DNA from 3 places in the Kitasatospora sp. CB02891 genome. Region 3 is predicted to be linked to each of the others. Evidence: riboswitches for the same ligand, from Rfam matches in the RefSeq annotation. Region 3 holds a riboswitch; each other region holds the start of a gene.
The links. A riboswitch is a leader RNA that binds a small molecule or an ion and turns the genes downstream of it on or off. The one in region 3 is predicted to bind cyclic di-AMP.

Region 1: linked by a shared signal. The riboswitch ahead of CG736_RS33570 (transglycosylase family protein) and the one ahead of CG736_RS38605 (transglycosylase family protein) in region 3 are both predicted to bind cyclic di-AMP.
Region 2: linked by a shared signal. The riboswitch ahead of CG736_RS26845 (transglycosylase family protein) and the one ahead of CG736_RS38605 (transglycosylase family protein) in region 3 are both predicted to bind cyclic di-AMP.

The regions. Positions count from the first base shown of each region.
Region 1 is NZ_NNBO01000022.1:91,452-97,027, forward strand. Features, by position in the region: gene CG736_RS33565 (diiron oxygenase) at 1-624, shown strand, start outside; gene CG736_RS33570 (transglycosylase family protein) at 766-1,980, opposite strand; cyclic di-AMP (ydaO/yuaA leader) riboswitch at 1,984-2,152, opposite strand; gene CG736_RS33575 (MFS transporter) at 2,715-3,968, shown strand; gene CG736_RS33580 (MFS transporter) at 4,066-5,430, shown strand; gene CG736_RS33585 (hypothetical protein) at 5,501-5,576, opposite strand, start outside.
Region 2 is NZ_NNBO01000014.1:23,065-28,640, forward strand. Features, by position in the region: gene CG736_RS26840 (cytochrome P450) at 1-925, shown strand, start outside; cyclic di-AMP (ydaO/yuaA leader) riboswitch at 1,178-1,361, shown strand; gene CG736_RS26845 (transglycosylase family protein) at 1,365-2,072, shown strand; gene eno (phosphopyruvate hydratase) at 2,298-3,587, shown strand; gene CG736_RS26855 (septum formation initiator family protein) at 3,692-4,129, shown strand; partial or broken gene CG736_RS26860 (DUF501 domain-containing protein) at 4,183-4,689, shown strand; gene CG736_RS26865 (Ppx/GppA phosphatase family protein) at 4,836-5,576, shown strand, end outside.
Region 3 is NZ_NNBO01000006.1:8,225-13,800, forward strand. Features, by position in the region: gene CG736_RS15155 (hypothetical protein) at 274-1,173, shown strand; gene CG736_RS15160 (hypothetical protein) at 1,267-3,300, opposite strand; cyclic di-AMP (ydaO/yuaA leader) riboswitch at 3,778-3,949, shown strand; gene CG736_RS38605 (transglycosylase family protein) at 3,936-5,189, shown strand; gene CG736_RS15170 (hypothetical protein) at 5,314-5,514, shown strand.

The DNA.
Region 1 (5,576 bases), on a different contig from region 3:
ATGCTGCTGCGGCACGCCTTCGACCGGGACCCCACCAGCAACCACGTCCAGTACGCGCTCACCGAGATCGCCGACGAATGCCGGCACTCGATCATGTTCGCCCGCATGATCGAAAAGATGGGCGCCCCCGCGTACGGCGCCGGATTCGTCGCCCACAACCTCGGCCGGCTGTTCAAGGCGATCTCCACCCACAGCCAGACCTTCGGCGGCACCATGTACGTCGAAGAGATCCTGGACGCGTTCCAGCGCGAAATGATGAACGACGACAGCCTCCAGCCGCTCACCCGGCAGGTCTCCCGGATCCACGTCATCGAGGAGGCCCGACACATCAGCTACGCCCGCGAGGAACTCGTCCGCAAGCGGCTCGGGTTCCTGCAGCGCCGGTGGGAGCAGCTGTTCCTCGGAGTGGTCATCTACTTCGCCACCACCGCGCTGATCCACCCCCGGGTCTACGCCGCCGTCGGCCTCGACCCGAAGGTCGGCAGGGCCGTCGCCCGGGCCAACCCCCACTGGCGCAGCACCAAGATCGAGATGGCCCAGAAGGTGATCGGGGTTCTGGACCGCGCCGGACTGGTCGGCGCCGCCAACCGCTGGCTGCTGCGCGCCGCCGGAGTGATCGCCTGAGCGGGAGTGGGTGGGCACCGGGGACGGGCGACGGCCTCGTCAGGGATTCCGTCGGGGGAGCACCGCGGCGGCCTGCACCGCGGTGGCCTGCACCGCGCCGGGCCGCCGCCCCGAAGTGACGGCGGCCCGGCCGGGCAGTCCTCAGCCCAGGTTCAGCACCTGGCCCGGCCGGATCAGGTCCGGGTTCTCGCCCAGCACCTGCTTGTTGGCGTTGTAGAGCTCGGTCCAGCCGCCGTCCAGCTCGTGGGTGCGGGCGATCTTCGCCAGCGTGTCACCCGGGCCGACGGTGTACGGCTGGGCGGCCGGGGTGCCGGCCGCCGGGGTGTCGGCGGCCGACGGGCTGCTGGTGGGCGGCGTGGACGTGCTCGGCTGCTGCGTGCCGACCGCCTGGCTCGGGTCGGTGTTCGGGGCGGTCGGCGAGGTGGTCGGTGCGGGCGACTGGTTGCCGCCGGTTCCGTTTCCGCCTCCGGTCTCGCCCTGGCCCTGGTCCTGCCCCTGGCCGTTGCCCGTGCCGTTGTTGCTGTTGCCGTTCTCCGTGCCGTTCCCGTTCCCGTGCTCGCTTCCGTTGCCGTTCTTGCCGTCGGAGGGCGTGGTGGGGTTCGGGCTCGGGGCGGTGCTCGGGTCGGTCGGCGGTGCCGGGACGACCGGGGTGGCCGGAGTGGTCGGGACCTGCGCGTCCGGAGTGGTGGTCGGGGACGGTGCAGCGGTCGGCGGCTGCGGGTGCGTCAGCTGCATGTAGCGCTCGTACAGGCTCTGGTGGCTGGTCCAGAACCAGCCGCCGTTCTTCTGGTACCAGTACACGTGGGACACCGGGTCGTAGCCGGGCAGGCCGGAGAAGATCGGGGCGGCGTTCGGGGCGGCGACGGTGCCGTCCGAGGCGGTGTTGGCGGCTGCCGCGCCGCGGGCACCGCGCAGCGCACCCGACTCGTCCGCCGAGTCGTTGGTGTCCACCACGCCGGGGGCGCTGGCCACGCGCAGGTCCGACGAGTCGGCGCACGAGGCCCACGGCTGCGGGCCCTCGGTGGCCAGGATGCGTTCGGCGACCGCGATCTGCTGGCTGCGGGTGGCGCCGTTGGGCAGCTGGGCGTACTGAGTGCCGCCGTAGTCGACCCAGCGCTGGGCGGTGATCTGGAGACCGCCGTACATGCCGTCGCCCGAGTCGAGACTCCAGTTGCCGCCGCTCTCGCAGTCGGCGACCCGGTCCCAGACCGCGCTGGGCGCGGCCTGTGCACCCGTCGCGGTGAGCAGTGGCAGTGCGATGCCGACACCGACGACGCCGGCCGCGGCGATGGCCCGCTCGGCGGCTTTCTCCGCCTGGCTCTGCTTGCGGTGACGCCCGGAACCCGTGAAGAGCATGCTCGATCCTCTCCGCACGCCTGCGAGGTGAGCTGTCGGGTTCGGACCCGGAGGGAGGCCCGGCCGCCGTCTGCCGGTCGGAGCCGGTTCGGGCGACTTCACCCCTAGCCGTGGGGGACGGCGACGTACCTGGTTCCCCCGTCCCCGCCCAGGGTTGTGGTGATCGACCCGGCAACGCGGCGGGCAGGGTTCGGCGTTGCCGCGTGCGGGGCCCGGCGGTGCGGGCCGGACCGAGCCTATTCACTCGAACGGAGCAATCACAAGCTCATCGCGCCGGCATCACGGGCGAGTCACGCCGGTCCGGCCGGGTTCGGACGCGGAGTGCCCGGGCGCGGGCGGGGAGGCGTGGCGGCCGTGCGTGGGCGACCGGTTGGCGGGAGTTCGGAGGCGGGGGAGCGGTCTGATCTGGTGGTCGGGGGATGGGTGGTCGGGGAGCGGTCTGATCGGGCGGTCAGGGGATGGGTGGTCGAGGGGTGGGTGATCGGGCGGTAGGGGGTGGGGTGATCGGATGCGAAAGTCTGACCGATCGGTGGGATTGGAGATCGGGTGGAGGGGAAGGCGGGCGTCCGGGCTCCGGTCGATGAATTTGGCTGAACGTCAACTTGCCTGAGAAACATGGCAGTTGAGGTGAACCAGGGCATTGCCGACCTTGCGGATAAATCATGCGACAGCCCGTTCGGGGGCTCCCTACCATCACGGTGATCGCTGTTCCCCGACCCGCTGTGGAGGTGCCCGTGGCTGCGCTGATTCCCGAAGTGCTCCGGGTGGAGCGCCAGTTCGCCCGTCTGTTCGTCGCCCAGTCGCTGTCCGTACTGGGGGACAGGGTGTCGTTCGTGGCGCTGCCGTTCGCGGTGCTGTCGATCGGCGGGTCAGCTGCCGATGTCGGCCTGGTGGCGGCGGCGGGCTTGCTGCCGATGCTGGTGTTCACGCTGGCCGGCGGCGTGTGGGCGGACCGGATACCGAGACAGCGGATCATGCTGGTCTCCGATCTGGTGCGGTGCGTGGTCCAGACGGCTGTTGCAGTGCTGTTGCTCACCGGGACGGCCCGGGTCGGGGTGCTGGCGGCGCTGATGGTGGTGTTCGGTGTGGCGGACGCTTTCTTCCTGCCCGCCTCCACGGGGCTGCTGCCGCTGCTGGTGCCCAGTGAACGGCTGGGCGAGGCCAATGCGCTGCGCGGGTTCGTCCACTCGGCGGGGCTGGTGGTCGGCCCGGTGCTGGCCGGCGCGCTGGTTGCCGTCGCGGGCCCCGGCGGCGCCCTGCTGGCGGACGCCGCGAGCTTCGCCGCCAGTGCCGCAGTGCTGGCGAGGCTCGGCGCGGTGGGCGGGAGGGCCGTCGCGGAGCGGGCCGAGCGACTCGGGTTCCTGGCCGAACTCCGGGTCGGCTGGCAGCAGGTGCGTCAGCGGTCCTGGGTGTGGTCGAGCATGCTCGTGATCGCGGTCTACCACGTGGTGGTGCTGCCCTCGGTGTTCGTGCTCGGTCCGGTGCTGGCGGATCGCGAGTGGGGCGGGGCCGGTGCCTGGGCCGCGGTGGTCACCGCCTTCGGCCTCGGTGCGATCGTCGGCGACGTGTGTGCCTACCGCCTCAAACCGGCCCGTCCGATGGCGGTGGCGGCCGTCGCGATGGTGGTTGCCTCCTGTCAGGCGCTGATCATCGGATCCGGCGCTCCGGTCGTGGTGATCGCTCTGCTGGAGGCGTGCACCGGAGTCGGCGTCTCCCTGTTCTTCGTGCTGTGGGAGACGTCACTCCAGGTGCACATACCCGAGCAGATGCTGTCCCGGGTCAGCTCCTACGACCACCTGACCGCGGAGGCGCTGATGCCGCTCGGCCTGGTGCTCGCAGGCCCGCTCTCCGACGGGATCGGCGTGCACCGGGCGCTGTTCGGCATGACCGCGCTGGCACTGCCGGCCGGCCTCGTCCTGCTCGCCCTGCCGGCGGTTCGGGGACTGCCTGCACGGCCGGCGACCATCCCTGCATCCACTAATCCATAAAAGATTGGAATATGATCGCCGATGTGCCCCCGCTCGATCGACGCCCGCGGAGCACCGCTCCACGCACCACGTCCCACGTACCACCCGGGAGTCCCCCATGTCCGTCCAGGCCCAGCCCCCACTGCCGCCCCCGGCAGCCACGCCGAGCGCCGCGGCGCGCACCACCCCGGGCGGCCGGCCCGGGGGCCGGCCGATCCGACTCGGGCTGCGCGCCAACCTCGCACAGTTCGGCCTGCTGGTGGCGGTCAACGCCCTGGTCGGCGGCATGCTCGGCCAGGAGCGGACGGTCCTGCCGCTGCTCGCGGATCAGGTCTTCCACCTGTCCGCCTACACGGGTGCGCTGACGTACATCCTGGCGTTCGGCGCGACCAAGGCGGTCACCAACTTCTTCGCCGGCACGCTCTCCGACCGGTACGGGCGCAGGCCGGTGCTGATCGCGGGCTGGCTGATCGCCCTGCCGATTCCGGCGATGCTGGCCTGGGGGCCGACCTGGGGGTGGATCGTCGCGGCGAACGTGCTGCTCGGCGTCAATCAGGGTCTCACCTGGTCCACCACCGTGATCATGAAGATCGACCTGGTCGGTCCGGCCCGGCGCGGCCTGGCGATGGGCCTCAATGAAGCGGCGGGCTACCTCGCGGTGGCCGTCACCGCGATCGGCACCGGCGCCATCGCCGCCCACTGGGGCCTGCGCCCGCAGCCCTTCCTGCTCGGCGCGGCCTACGTCGCGCTCGGCCTGGGCCTGACGGTCGCTGCTGTCCGGGAGACCCGCGAGTACGCCCGTGCAGAGGCCGCCGCCCACCCGACCTCGGCCGCCGCCACACCAGCGGCCACGGCCCAGGCGCACCCCGGCGGTGACCAGGCGGCGGTGCTCAGCACCGCCCGAATAGCCCGCACCACCAGCCTCGGTGACCGGGCGCTGTCCAGTGCCAGCTGGGCCGGCATGGTCAACAACCTCAACGACGCGCTCGCCTGGGGCATCTTCCCGCTGCTGTACGCCGCGCACGGTCTGGAGCTCGGCCGGATCGGCATTCTGGCCGCGCTCTACCCGGCCGTGTGGGGTGCGGGGCAGATGCTCACCGGCTGGTGGTCCGACCGGATCGGCCGCAAGCACCTGATCACCGCGGGCATGCTGCTGCAGGCCGTCGCCCTCGGCCTGGTCGCGGCCGGGACCAGCTTCCCGATCTGGGCCGCGGCCCAGGCCCTACTGGGCGCGGGCACGGCCCTGGTCTACCCGACGCTGCTGGCCGTCATTGGAGACGTCGCCCACCCCGCGTGGCGGGCGCGCGCCGTCGGCGTCTACCGGCTCTGGCGCGACGGCGGCTTCGCGGTCGGTGCGCTGATGGCCGGCATCCTCGCCGACGCGTACGGCGTGACCACCGCGATCTGGGCGGTCGCCGCGTTGACCGCGGTGGCCGGTGTCATCGTGGCGGTGCGCATGTACGAGACCCACCCGCGCAGCTGACCGGTCGTCAGCAGCAGACGGCCTCCTCGGCGGCGCGGGAACGACCGTCCCGGGGAGGCCAGCGAAGGAGTCACTCTAGGAGGAGCGACACAATGCCCAGCACCGCCGCGAGGACCGGCAGCACGGCGAACCAGACGAAGCCAAGG
Region 2 (5,576 bases), on a different contig from region 3:
CCTGGTGTCGAAGGCGTTCACGCCGCGCCGGGTCGCCGAGTTCGAACCGCGGGTGCAGCAGCTCACCGACCGGCTGATCGACTCCTTCGCGGAGCGCGGCGAGGCCGACCTGATCCACGAGTTCGCCTTCCCGCTGCCGATCTACGCGATCTGCGACCTGCTGGGCGTCCCCGCCGAGGACCAGGACGACCTGCGCGACTGGGCCGGCATGATGATCCGACACACGGGCGGCAAGCGCGGGGGAGTGGGCCGCGCGGTCAAGCAGATCCGCGGCTACCTGGCCGACCTGATCCACCGCAAGCGGGCCGACCTCGGCGACGACCTGATCTCCGGCCTGATCCGGGCCGGTGACCACGGCGAGCACCTGACCGAGAACGAGGCCGCAGCGATGGCCTTCATTCTGCTCTTCGCGGGGTTCGAAACCACCATCAATCTGGTCGGAAACGGACTTTTCGCCCTGCTTTGCAACCCCAGCCAGCGCACCCTGCTCCAGGACTCGCTGGCCCGCGGCGAGTCGGGCCTGCTGGAGACCGGCATCGAGGAACTGCTGCGCTACGACGGCCCGGTGGAGCTGGCGACCTGGCGGTTCGCCACCCGGCCGCTGGCCATCGGCGGGGTGGACGTCCCGGTGGGCGATCCGGTGCTGGTGGTGCTGGCCGCGGCGGACCGCGACCCGGCCCGGTTCTCCGACGAGAACACCCTGGACCTGGCCCGGACGGACAATCCGCACCTCGGTTTCGGGCACGGGATCCACTACTGCATCGGCGCGCCGCTCGCCCGGCTCGAAGGGCAGCGCGCGATAGGCACACTGCTGACACGGCTGCCGGACCTCCAGCTCGCCGCCGATCCGGCCGAACTCCGTTGGCGGGGCGGGCTGATCATGCGCGGGCTGCGGGAGCTCCCGGTCTCCTTCACGCCCCGCTGACCCCGGTTTCGACCGCGGCCGACCTGCTCCCGCGCGGGATGGCCAACTGCCGTGCCGGGGGCGCGCGGTGCGCCCCTGGAGGGGCGAATGCGGACATACATGGACGGTTTGTGCACGAGATGTGAAGGTCCGTAATTTCGGCGTGATACCGGTGATATGAGCTTGTGATTGCTCATCAGCTCTGCTTACTCTCCGATCTGCCCGCAGCCGTGGGCCCCGAACGCGGCACGCCGAGTCCTGTCCACCGCGCCCTCGGGACACCGACCAGGAATTCGGACAGGAGCGGGGGACCCAGGTGTGAACGCCGTAGCAGTTCCGACGGCTTGGGGTGAAGCCGCCCGGGAGCGGACGCAGTCGCGTCCCCGCTCCCCGGCGGCCGGGCCAGCCTCCCGGTCCGAACCCGACAGCTCACCTCGCAGGCGTGCGGAGAGGAAGTCCCATGCTGTTCACCGGTTCCGGCCGTCACCGCCGTAGTACCAAGGCCGAGAAGGTCGTCGCCGCCGCAGGCGTGGCGTCCGTGGGCCTGGCCCTGCCCCTGCTGTCCGCCACCGGAGCGGCCGCCGCGCCCGCCGACACCTGGGACCGCGTCGCCCAGTGCGAGAGCGGCGGCAACTGGGCCATCAACACCGGCAACGGGTACTACGGCGGCCTGCAGTTCTCCTCCTCCACCTGGCGCGCCTACGGCGGCAGCGAGTACGCGTCCCGCGCCGACCAGGCCTCCCGCTCCCAGCAGATCGCGGTGGCCGAGCGGGTGCTCGCCTCCCAGGGCCCCGGCGCCTGGCCGGTCTGCTCGGGCAAGGCCGGCCTGACCAAGGGCGGCAGCAGCAGCTCCCAGGACACCGCCTCCCGCTCGCAGCAGCGCCCGGCCACGCCGCAGCAGCAGCAGTCGACCAAGACGACCAAGACGCCGAAGTCCCAGCAGCAGACCCCGAAGGCGCAGCAGCCGCAGCAGGGCTACAAGTCCCCGAAGCCGGCCACCACCTCGCAGGCCGCCGGGAAGTACACCGTGCAGAGCGGTGACACGCTGTCCGGCATCGCCGTCGCGCGGAACCTGTCCGGCGGCTGGGAGCAGCTGTTCCAGGCGAACCGCGACGTGATCGGCGGCAACCCCGACCTGATCGTCCCCGGGCAGGTCCTCTCGATGTGACGCCGCGGAGCGTCGGCCGGCCGGGCTGACGCTCCGTCCGTTCCGGGCGCGCGCCGAGCAGTTCGCGCCGTCCGGAACGGCCCGGTGGCGGGCAAACAGGTGAACTACCAGTGAGTAGCCGGGCCACACGGTGAGACGGGGCCCGGCCGGGCGTGGCCGCAGGCATGTCTGCGGCTAGGCTCTGGGCGTAACGACCACACATCCGCTTCCGCTAGGAGATGCCTCGTGCCGTCCATTGATGTCGTCGTAGCCCGTGAGATCCTCGACTCCCGCGGCAACCCCACGGTCGAGGTCGAGGTCGGTCTCGACGACGGCAGCACCGGTCGCGCGGCTGTCCCGTCGGGCGCCTCCACCGGCGCCTTCGAGGCGCTGGAGCTCCGCGACGGCGACAAGAACCGCTACTTCGGCAAGGGCGTCGAGAAGGCCGTCCTCGCCGTCATCGAGCAGATCGGCCCAGAGCTGGTCGGCTACGACGCCACCGAGCAGCGCCTGATCGACCAGGCCATGCTCGACCTGGACGCCACCCCGGACAAGTCCTCGCTCGGCGCCAACGCCATCCTCGGCGTCTCGCTCGCCGTCGCGCACGCCGCGTCCGAGGCCAGCGACCTGCCGCTGTTCCGCTACCTGGGCGGCCCGAACGCCCACGTGCTGCCGGTCCCGATGATGAACATCCTCAACGGCGGCTCGCACGCGGACTCCAACGTCGACATCCAGGAGTTCATGATCGCCCCGATCGGCGCGGAGTCCTTCTCCGAGGCCGTCCGCTGGGGTGTCGAGGTCTACCACACCCTCAAGGGCGTGCTGAAGGAGCGCGGGCTCTCCACCGGCCTGGGCGACGAGGGCGGCTTCGCCCCGAACCTGGACTCCAACCGCGAGGCCCTCGACCTGATCACCGAGGCCATCAAGAAGGCCGGCTACACCCCGGGCAAGGACGTCGCGCTCGCCCTGGACGTCGCCGCCTCCGAGTTCTACAAGGACGGCGCCTACCAGTTCGAGGGCAAGGCCCTGTCGGCCGCCGAGCTGGTCGAGTACTACGCCGAGCTGGTCGCCGCCTACCCGCTGGTCTCCATCGAGGACCCGCTGGACGAGTCCGACTGGGACGGCTGGAAGGCCATCACCGACAAGCTGGGCGACAAGGTCCAGCTGGTCGGCGACGACCTGTTCGTCACCAACCCGGAGCGCCTGCGCCGGGGCATCGAGACCGGCACCGCCAACGCGCTGCTGGTGAAGGTCAACCAGATCGGCTCGCTCACCGAGACCCTGGACGCCGTCGAGCTGGCCCAGCGCAACGGCTACCGCTGCATGATGTCGCACCGCTCCGGCGAGACCGAGGACGTCACCATCGCCGACCTCGCCGTCGCCACCAACTGCGGCCAGATCAAGACCGGCGCCCCGGCCCGCTCCGAGCGCGTCGCCAAGTACAACCAGCTGCTGCGCATCGAGGAGATCCTCGACGACGCCGCGGAGTACGCGGGCCGCGGCGCGTTCCCGCGCTTCCGCCCTGCGGACAAGTGAGCACAGCAAGGGCTGATCCGCCACTGAGCTCGATGTGACCGGTGCCCCGGCCCCCACCGCGTAGGGTGGGCCGGGGCACCGGCATGCGCAGGAGGGGCGACCAGATGGCCAAGTGGAGGATCCCCGGACTGGCGGCGCGCCCGCGCTTCACCAGTCGGGCCACCGTGCTGGTGCTCGTGCTGTGCTCACTGGTGGCGATACTCGCCTACCCCGCCCGGCAGTACATCGCCCAGCGGGGTGAGATCGCCGATCAGCGGGCCAAGGCCGAACACGCCCGCCAGCAGGTCGACGAGCTGCGCCGGGCCAGGGCCCGCTGGCAGGACCCGGAGTACGTCAAGGCACAGGCCCGGGAACGGCTGCACTACGCGCTGCCGGGCGAGACCCCGTTCGTCTCGGTCGCCCCGCCGCCCGCGCCGGGCGACAAGCAGTCCGCCTCGGACGCCACCGGACACCCGAAGGCCGCCCGCCCCTGGTACTCCTCCTTCTGGGACTCGGTGGACGCCGCCGACACCGCACTCGCCGCACCGCCCGCCGTCCCCTGACGGCCCTGACGCCACGTCACCCCACCCGCCCCCATCCGACGAACAGACTGCTGATGAGCAACCAGAACCCTCCTGTTTCCGACCACGACGTCGCGGCCATCGCCGCCCAGCTCGGCCGGGTGCCGCGCGGGCTGCGCGCCGTCGCCCACCGCTGCCCGTGCGGCAACCCGGACGTGGTGGAGACCGCGCCCCGGCTGCCCGACGGCACGCCGTTCCCGACGCTCTACTACCTGACCTGCCCCAAGGCCGCCTCGCTGATCGGCACCCTGGAGGCGGAGGGCGTGATGAAGGAGCAGAGCGCCCGGCTCGCCGAGGACCCGGAACTCGCCGCCGCCTACCGGGCCGCGCACGAGGACTACATCGCCCGCCGGGACGCCATCGAGGTGCTGGAGGGCTTCCCCAGCGCCGGCGGCATGCCCGACCGGGTCAAGTGCCTGCACGTGCTGGTCGGCCACTCGCTGGCGGCCGGCGAGGGCGTCAACCCGCTCGGCGACGAGGCGATCGGCATGCTGGAGGACTGGTGGGCCAAGGGCCCGTGCGTCAGCCCCGCCGAGGTCGAGGCCGCCGGTGAGCGGGTCGTCCGCAACCGCGCCAAGGCCGAGGACCACGCCGCGGTGATCGCCGCCAAGGAGGCGCTGACCGCCGAGCGGGCCGCCGCCCGCAAGGCCGCCGGGGACGCCGAGGACACCGTGGAGGGTGACGAGTCGTGAGCAGCACCCGGGTCGCCGCGATCGACTGCGGCACCAACTCGATCCGCCTGCTGATCGCCGACCTGGACCCGGAGACCGGGGAGATCGTCGACCTGGACCGGCGGATGCTGATCGTCCGGCTCGGCCAGGGCGTCGACCGGACCGGCCGGCTGCACCCCGAGGCGCTGGACCGCACCTTCGCGGCCTGCCGCGAGTACGCGGAGGTCATCGCCGCGCACGGGGTCGGCCCGGAGCGGATCCGGATGGTCGCCACCTCGGCCTCCCGGGACGCCGAGAACGCCGCCGAGTTCACCGCGGGCGTCAAGGAGATCCTCGGCATCACCCCGAGCGTGGTCAGCGGCGAGGAGGAGGCCCGGCTCTCCTTCACCGGCGCCACCCGCGAGCTGCTCGGCGGCCCGCACCGCCCGCCGTACCTGGTGTTCGACCTGGGCGGCGGCTCCACCGAGTTCGTGCTCGGCGAGCAGGACGTGCGGGCCGCGCACTCGATGGACATCGGCTGCGTGCGGATGACGGAGCGCCACTTCGCGGGCGGGCACCCCACCGAGGAGCAGATCGCCGCCGCCCGGGCCGACATCCGGGCCGCGCTGGACGCCGTCGCGGAGAGCGTCCCGCTGACCGGGGACGCCACCCTGGTCGGTCTGGCCGGCACCGTCACCACGGTCGCCGGGATCGCCCTGGAGCTGCCCGGCTACGACTCCGAGCGGATCCACCACGCGGTGCTGACCGTGCAGCAGGTG
Region 3 (5,576 bases):
ATTTCCCGTGCAGAAGACCGTGCCAATGCCGCCACCAAGTCTTCACAGGGCCGCAATTGACGGTGCGTAAGCGGACACAGCCGATCAAATCGACCATCGCCCCATGACCGTCCGCACACGGCCGTCAGCACGTTGTCGATCATCAACGCCCGGCCCCACGCCTCACAGCCAGTCACAACTCGCGCTGTGATGACCGTCACTTCCTGGCGGAAAGCCGCCCGCTGCCGGTATCCGGCTGCAAGGCACGCTGGGCAATGTCCTACGATCTGGCCCATGAGCACCGCAGCCATCCCGGGCGCGCCACTGCCCGTCCGTACGCCAGGCTCCCGTGCGCGGGGGCGCCACCGCCGTCCCGAGCGCCCCGAGATCATGGCCGGTTCGCCTGCCCTGGTGCTGGCGGTTCCGGCCGTCGCCGGGCCGGAGACCCGCCCGGTCGTCGACGAGCTGCTGTCCGTCGTGCGCGGCGACCAGCCGGGCATCGAGGTGACGGCCGCCTACCTGGGCGGCGAGGACGCTCCGACGGTGGCCGAGCTGCTGGGCGCCGCGGCCGAGGCCGGCCTGGCCGCGCCGGTGGTGCTGCCGCTGGTGCCGGGTCCGCACGAGTTCCTGACGGAGCTGCACAAGGCGGCCGCCGAGACCGGCGCCCAGGTGCTGGACCCGCTGGGCCCGCACCCGCTGCTGGCCGAGGCGGTGCACGTGCGCCTGTCCGAGGCGGACCTGGCCCGCGCCGACCGCGCCCGACTGTTCGCGATCGCCACCGCCGCCGACGGCGTGGTGCTGACCACCACCGGTGGTGAGGAGGCCGCGGCCGCGGCCGGCATCACCGGCGTGCTGCTGGCCGCCCGGCTCGCCGTGCCGGTGGTCCCGGCCGCGCTGGACGTGGCCGGTTCGGTCGCCGCGGCCGTCAACCACCTGAAGGCCACCGGCTGCGAGCGCCCGGCGCTGGCCCCGCTGGTGATCGGCCCGGAGGCCGACCCGGAGCTGCTGGCCGCGGCCGCCGAGGAGACCGGCTGCCCGAGCGCCGCCCCGATCGGCGCCTACCCGACGGTGGCCCAGCTGATCGCCTCCAGCTACCTGGCGGCGCTCCCCGAGCCCACCCAGGAGCAGTTGGAGGCCGCCGAGGCCGCCGCCGCCGAGCAGCGCACCACGCCGGGGGCGCACGCGGCGCGCTGACGCGCCGTCCTATGGAACGCGACGGGCGGGAGCAGCGCATCGACGCGCTCCCGCCCGTCGCAGTCTCTCCCCTCCTGTCGGGAGGGGGAGCGCTCAGCCGGTGACGCGCCCGGTCCGCGGCGCGCTGTCGGTGAACTTCAGCGCGGGCAGCGCGACCTGACGGGGCGGGGTGGGCGCGGTCGCGGGGCTGGTGGCGGCGTTCCACGGCCCGGCCGCGAGCCCGGGGGCGGGTTTGCCGAGCGCGACGGCCGCCGACTGCCCGGCCTTGCGGAACAGGATCTGCTTGGGGGCGGGCGCGTCCGGGTCGAGCCACAGTTCGGGGCCGTCGCCGAACTCGCAGTCCAGCACTGCGATGTCGTCGGGCTTGCCGTCGGCGGTGGCCCGGAACGCCACGCCGGCCTTGCGGTGGCCGGTGAGTCGGCTGCGGCTCAGAGTGACCTGCTCGCCGTCGAGTTGGTGTTTGAGGGTGGCCACGGCGTAGTCGGACTGCCCGGCCGCGTCGATCAGCAGCCCGTCGAACACGGTGCCCTTGTCGCGGCCGAGCGCGTGGACGGCGATCCCGCCGGCGGCGTTGCCGTACAGCACCGAGGCGCGGTAGCCGAAGTCGTTCAGGTAGGCGCCGTGCTCGATGCCCCAGCCGCCGTTGTGGTAGGCGGCGAACCCGGTGACGGTGTGCGGGTGTTCGGAGTTCTGCCAGACGAAGATGCCGTCCTCCAGGTTGTTGTGCGCCAGGCAGTTCTCGAACGTCCACACCCCCTCGCTGTTCTCCGGCCACTCGTACCCGGACGCACCGGTGGCGCCCTGCACGCCGACGGCCACGCAGTCCCGGGCCGTGGAACCGGTGCCCGCTCCGAGGCTGAAGCCGGTCAGCCGGTAGCCGCGCGGGTTGGGCTCGTACACGGTGCGGGAGGCGACGCACCCCAGGTAGGCGATGTCGTCGGACGGGATCTGCGGGGTGCGGGTGTCGGTGGGGCCGTCCCACCAGTACGCGTCCTCCCAGGTCTGGTGGGAGATGCAGCCGCGGAAGGTGATGCCGTGGCTGTTGTGCGGCACGAACGCGTGGCTGCCGGCGTCGCGGACCACGACGCCCTCGACCACGGTGCCGCGCGAGGTGTCCAGCAGCATGTGGAAGTGCAGCCCGTACCGGCCGAGCACCGGCTCGGTGACGGGCTGCCCGTTCCAGCTCTCCTTCCCGGCGGCGCGCGGTCCGACCCGGCGCAGCGCGGCGTGCCGGAGGTCGGCCGGACGGCTGGACGTCAGGTGGACGTGCGCCCGGCCCTGTTCGGTGCCTTCGACCCGGACGTTGCGGGTCAGGTTGAGCACCTCCGCGCCGAACACCGCACCGCCGCCGGCGCTCACCCGCGGGTGGGCGTGCTGGAGCGGCGCGGTGAGGGTGACGGTCCGGCCGTCGACCCGTTGGACCGTCACCAGGTCGTAGGAGGTGGAGAAGTCCGCGGCGTCGGGCGGGGCAGTCGGGGTGACGGCGAGTTCGTCGCCCGCCTGCCAGCCCTCGGGGTCCGCGGCCAGTCGCACCGTGGTGTCGCCGGCCTTCAACTCGGCGGCGGCGCGCACCCAGGCGGTGCGGGGTGCGCCGTCCAGCCGGAGGTAGCCGCTGCCGGTGACCCACAGGCCGGTGTCGGTGTCGACGACGGTCATGCCGCCGCCCTGGAAGCGGTGTTCGTCGATGTCGGGGAAGCGCAGGATGTGGGTGTGCGCCGGGTCGGGCGTGAGGGCCAGGACGCCACGGACTTCGACGTTGCCCCCGCTCTCCAGCGTCAGCGAGCGGTCCTTGGCGAACACCAGCGAGCCGCCGGCGTCGATCAGCAGCGAGCCGACCCGGGCGTCGGCGTCCAGCACCACCTTGTCGGTGATCCGCACGGCACTCCCCGGCCCGGGCGCCCTGCCGCCCCACCCCTTGGCGTCCGACCACTTCCGTCCGCTCTCGTCCAGCGCCGCCGGGGCCGCCGTCGGCGGCGGGCCCGCCGCCGTCACCGCCGCCCCGGCCAGCGACTGCCGCAGCGCCGCTCCCCCGCCGACCGCCGTCACCGTCCCGACGGCCAGCCAGGTCAGCATCCGCCGCCGCCCCAGCAGCGGCCGCCGGTGCCGCCCGTTCTCCCACTGCTCCACGATGGCCGCCTCCCGAACACCCGCAGGGACTCCGAATCGTCGGGGGCAGCATAGGCGGCGGGCCGGACGGATATCGGCGACTTCGGGGACGGTTAAGCATTCTGACGTATCGTCATTCGTCAGTTCGACAGAAATGTCAGCGGACGGAATTTCACCACCCGTTGCCGACAGTCGGACAGAACGGTTCAAACCACCCGGCCGAGGCGATCGCAAATGCCCCCAAGATGAACAATTGCTCACGAAGCGGCATACCATCCCAAATCGGACACAAGATCACCAATTCCCTGACGGCGCAGCAGTTCTCGGAGCGCGCAGCGGATTTCGCCGGGAATCCCTTGATCGTTTTTTCGGGAGCAGCGGCAGCCGTCACGGAAATTTGCTAATCGTCCTTAAATCCGCTTAATCTCCTGCCCACGTTCGTGGACACACGGACCCAGCTCACCCGGAACGCCGAGTCCTGCCGCCGGGTGTGCCGGCTCATGCGAAACGCACCGCGGCAGGGGCGGGGGAACCAGGTAAGTCGCCCTGGGGCGGTCCTGACGGACCGGTCCGGGGCTAGGGGTGAAGCCGGGCGCACCGAGAGGTGCGCGCGGCCGGGCAACTCCAGCCCGAATCCGACAGCTCACCTCGCAGGCGTGGGAGAGGAACGCATCTTCATGCTGCCCGTCAGCGCCAAGCGCGCCCGCCGTCTGATCGCCACCACCGGTGTCGTGGGCATCGGCCTCACCGTCCCCGGCCTCGCGGCCGGCACCGCCTCCGCCGCGTCGGTGGCCACCTGGGACAAGGTCGCCCAGTGCGAGTCCAGCGGCAACTGGTCCATCAACACCGGCAACGGCTTCTACGGCGGCCTCCAGTTCACCGCCTCCACCTGGGCCGCCTTCGGCGGCACCGCGTTCGCCCCGCGCGCCGACCTGGCCACCAAGGACCAGCAGATCGCCGTCGCCGAGAAGGTGCTGGCCTCGCAGGGCCCCGGCGCCTGGCCGGTGTGCTCGGTCCAGGCCGGTCTGACCAAGGGCGGCGGCGCCCCGCAGGTCGACACCTCCGCGGGCTCCACCGCCGCCAAGCCGTCGCAGGACACCGCGCCGAAGCCGGCCCAGCCGCAGGTCCAGCAGGCCCCGAAGCAGACCCAGCCCCAGCAGCAGCGCCAGCAGGCCCAGCCGCAGGCCCAGCAGGCTCCCCAGGCCTCCGGCAGCTACACCGTGGTGGCGGGCGACTGGCTGTCCGCCATCGCCCAGCGCCAGAACGTCGAGGGCGGCTGGGAGAAGCTGTACGAGCTGAACCGCTCCGTCCTGGCCGAGGGCCCGGACATGATCTACCCGGGTCAGCAGCTGGCGCTCGGCAACGTCGCCGTCGCCCAGGCCCCGGCCAAGCAGTCCGCGCCGGCCGGCAAGTCCTCGTCCAACGGCTCGAACCGGAAGACCGACGCCCCGGCGCCGAGCACCCCGGCCCCGGCCAAGCCGAGCACCCCCGCGAAGCCCGCCGCCACCACCACGACCACCGCCACCACCACCGCCGCCGTCAAGGCGACCGGGTCGAAGGCCGCGGCGATCGACTTCGCGCTGTCCAAGGTCGGCCAGCCGTACATCTACGGCGGCACCGGCAACGGCGGCTGGGACTGCTCGGGCCTGACCCAGGCGGCGTTCCGCCAGGCCGGCATCAGCCTGCCGCGCGTCGCCGCGGACCAGGCCGACTACTCGACCCGGGTCTCGCTGAACAGCCTGCAGCCGGGCGACCTGCTGTTCTGGTCGAACAACGGCGCCAACTCGGGCGTCTACCACGTGGCGATCTACATCGGCGACGGCAAGTACGTCGAGGCCGCCAACCCGAAGTCCGGTGTGCGGACCGAGACCATCGCCAACTGGGCGCCGGACTTCGCCGGTCGGGTCTGACACCCGGAAGCCCCCGCCGCACGCACCGCACGGTGAACGCCGCTGCCCTCGGAGACCCTGGTCGGCTCCGGGGGCAGCGGCCTGTTCTCGGCCGGAAGCGGTGCCGAGACCGGGGAGCGGTGCGATGGCGAAGGTGACGATCACGCTGGAGGCGGACCTCGCGCTGGAGGTGATGATGCGCCTCGGGGTGAGCAGCCCGCAGGACGCGGTGGAGCTGCTGGTGCGCGACTGCCTGTCCACCGGTCGGCGCACCCGGGCGCGGACCGGCGGCAGCCGGGACGGCGAGCGGTTCGCCGGCCCGGCGCCGTCCGTCGAGGAGGGCTGAGCGACCCGGCGGGCGGGGCCGGTCGGCAACCCGTCAAATCCTGTTACTGTCAAGGAACTTAC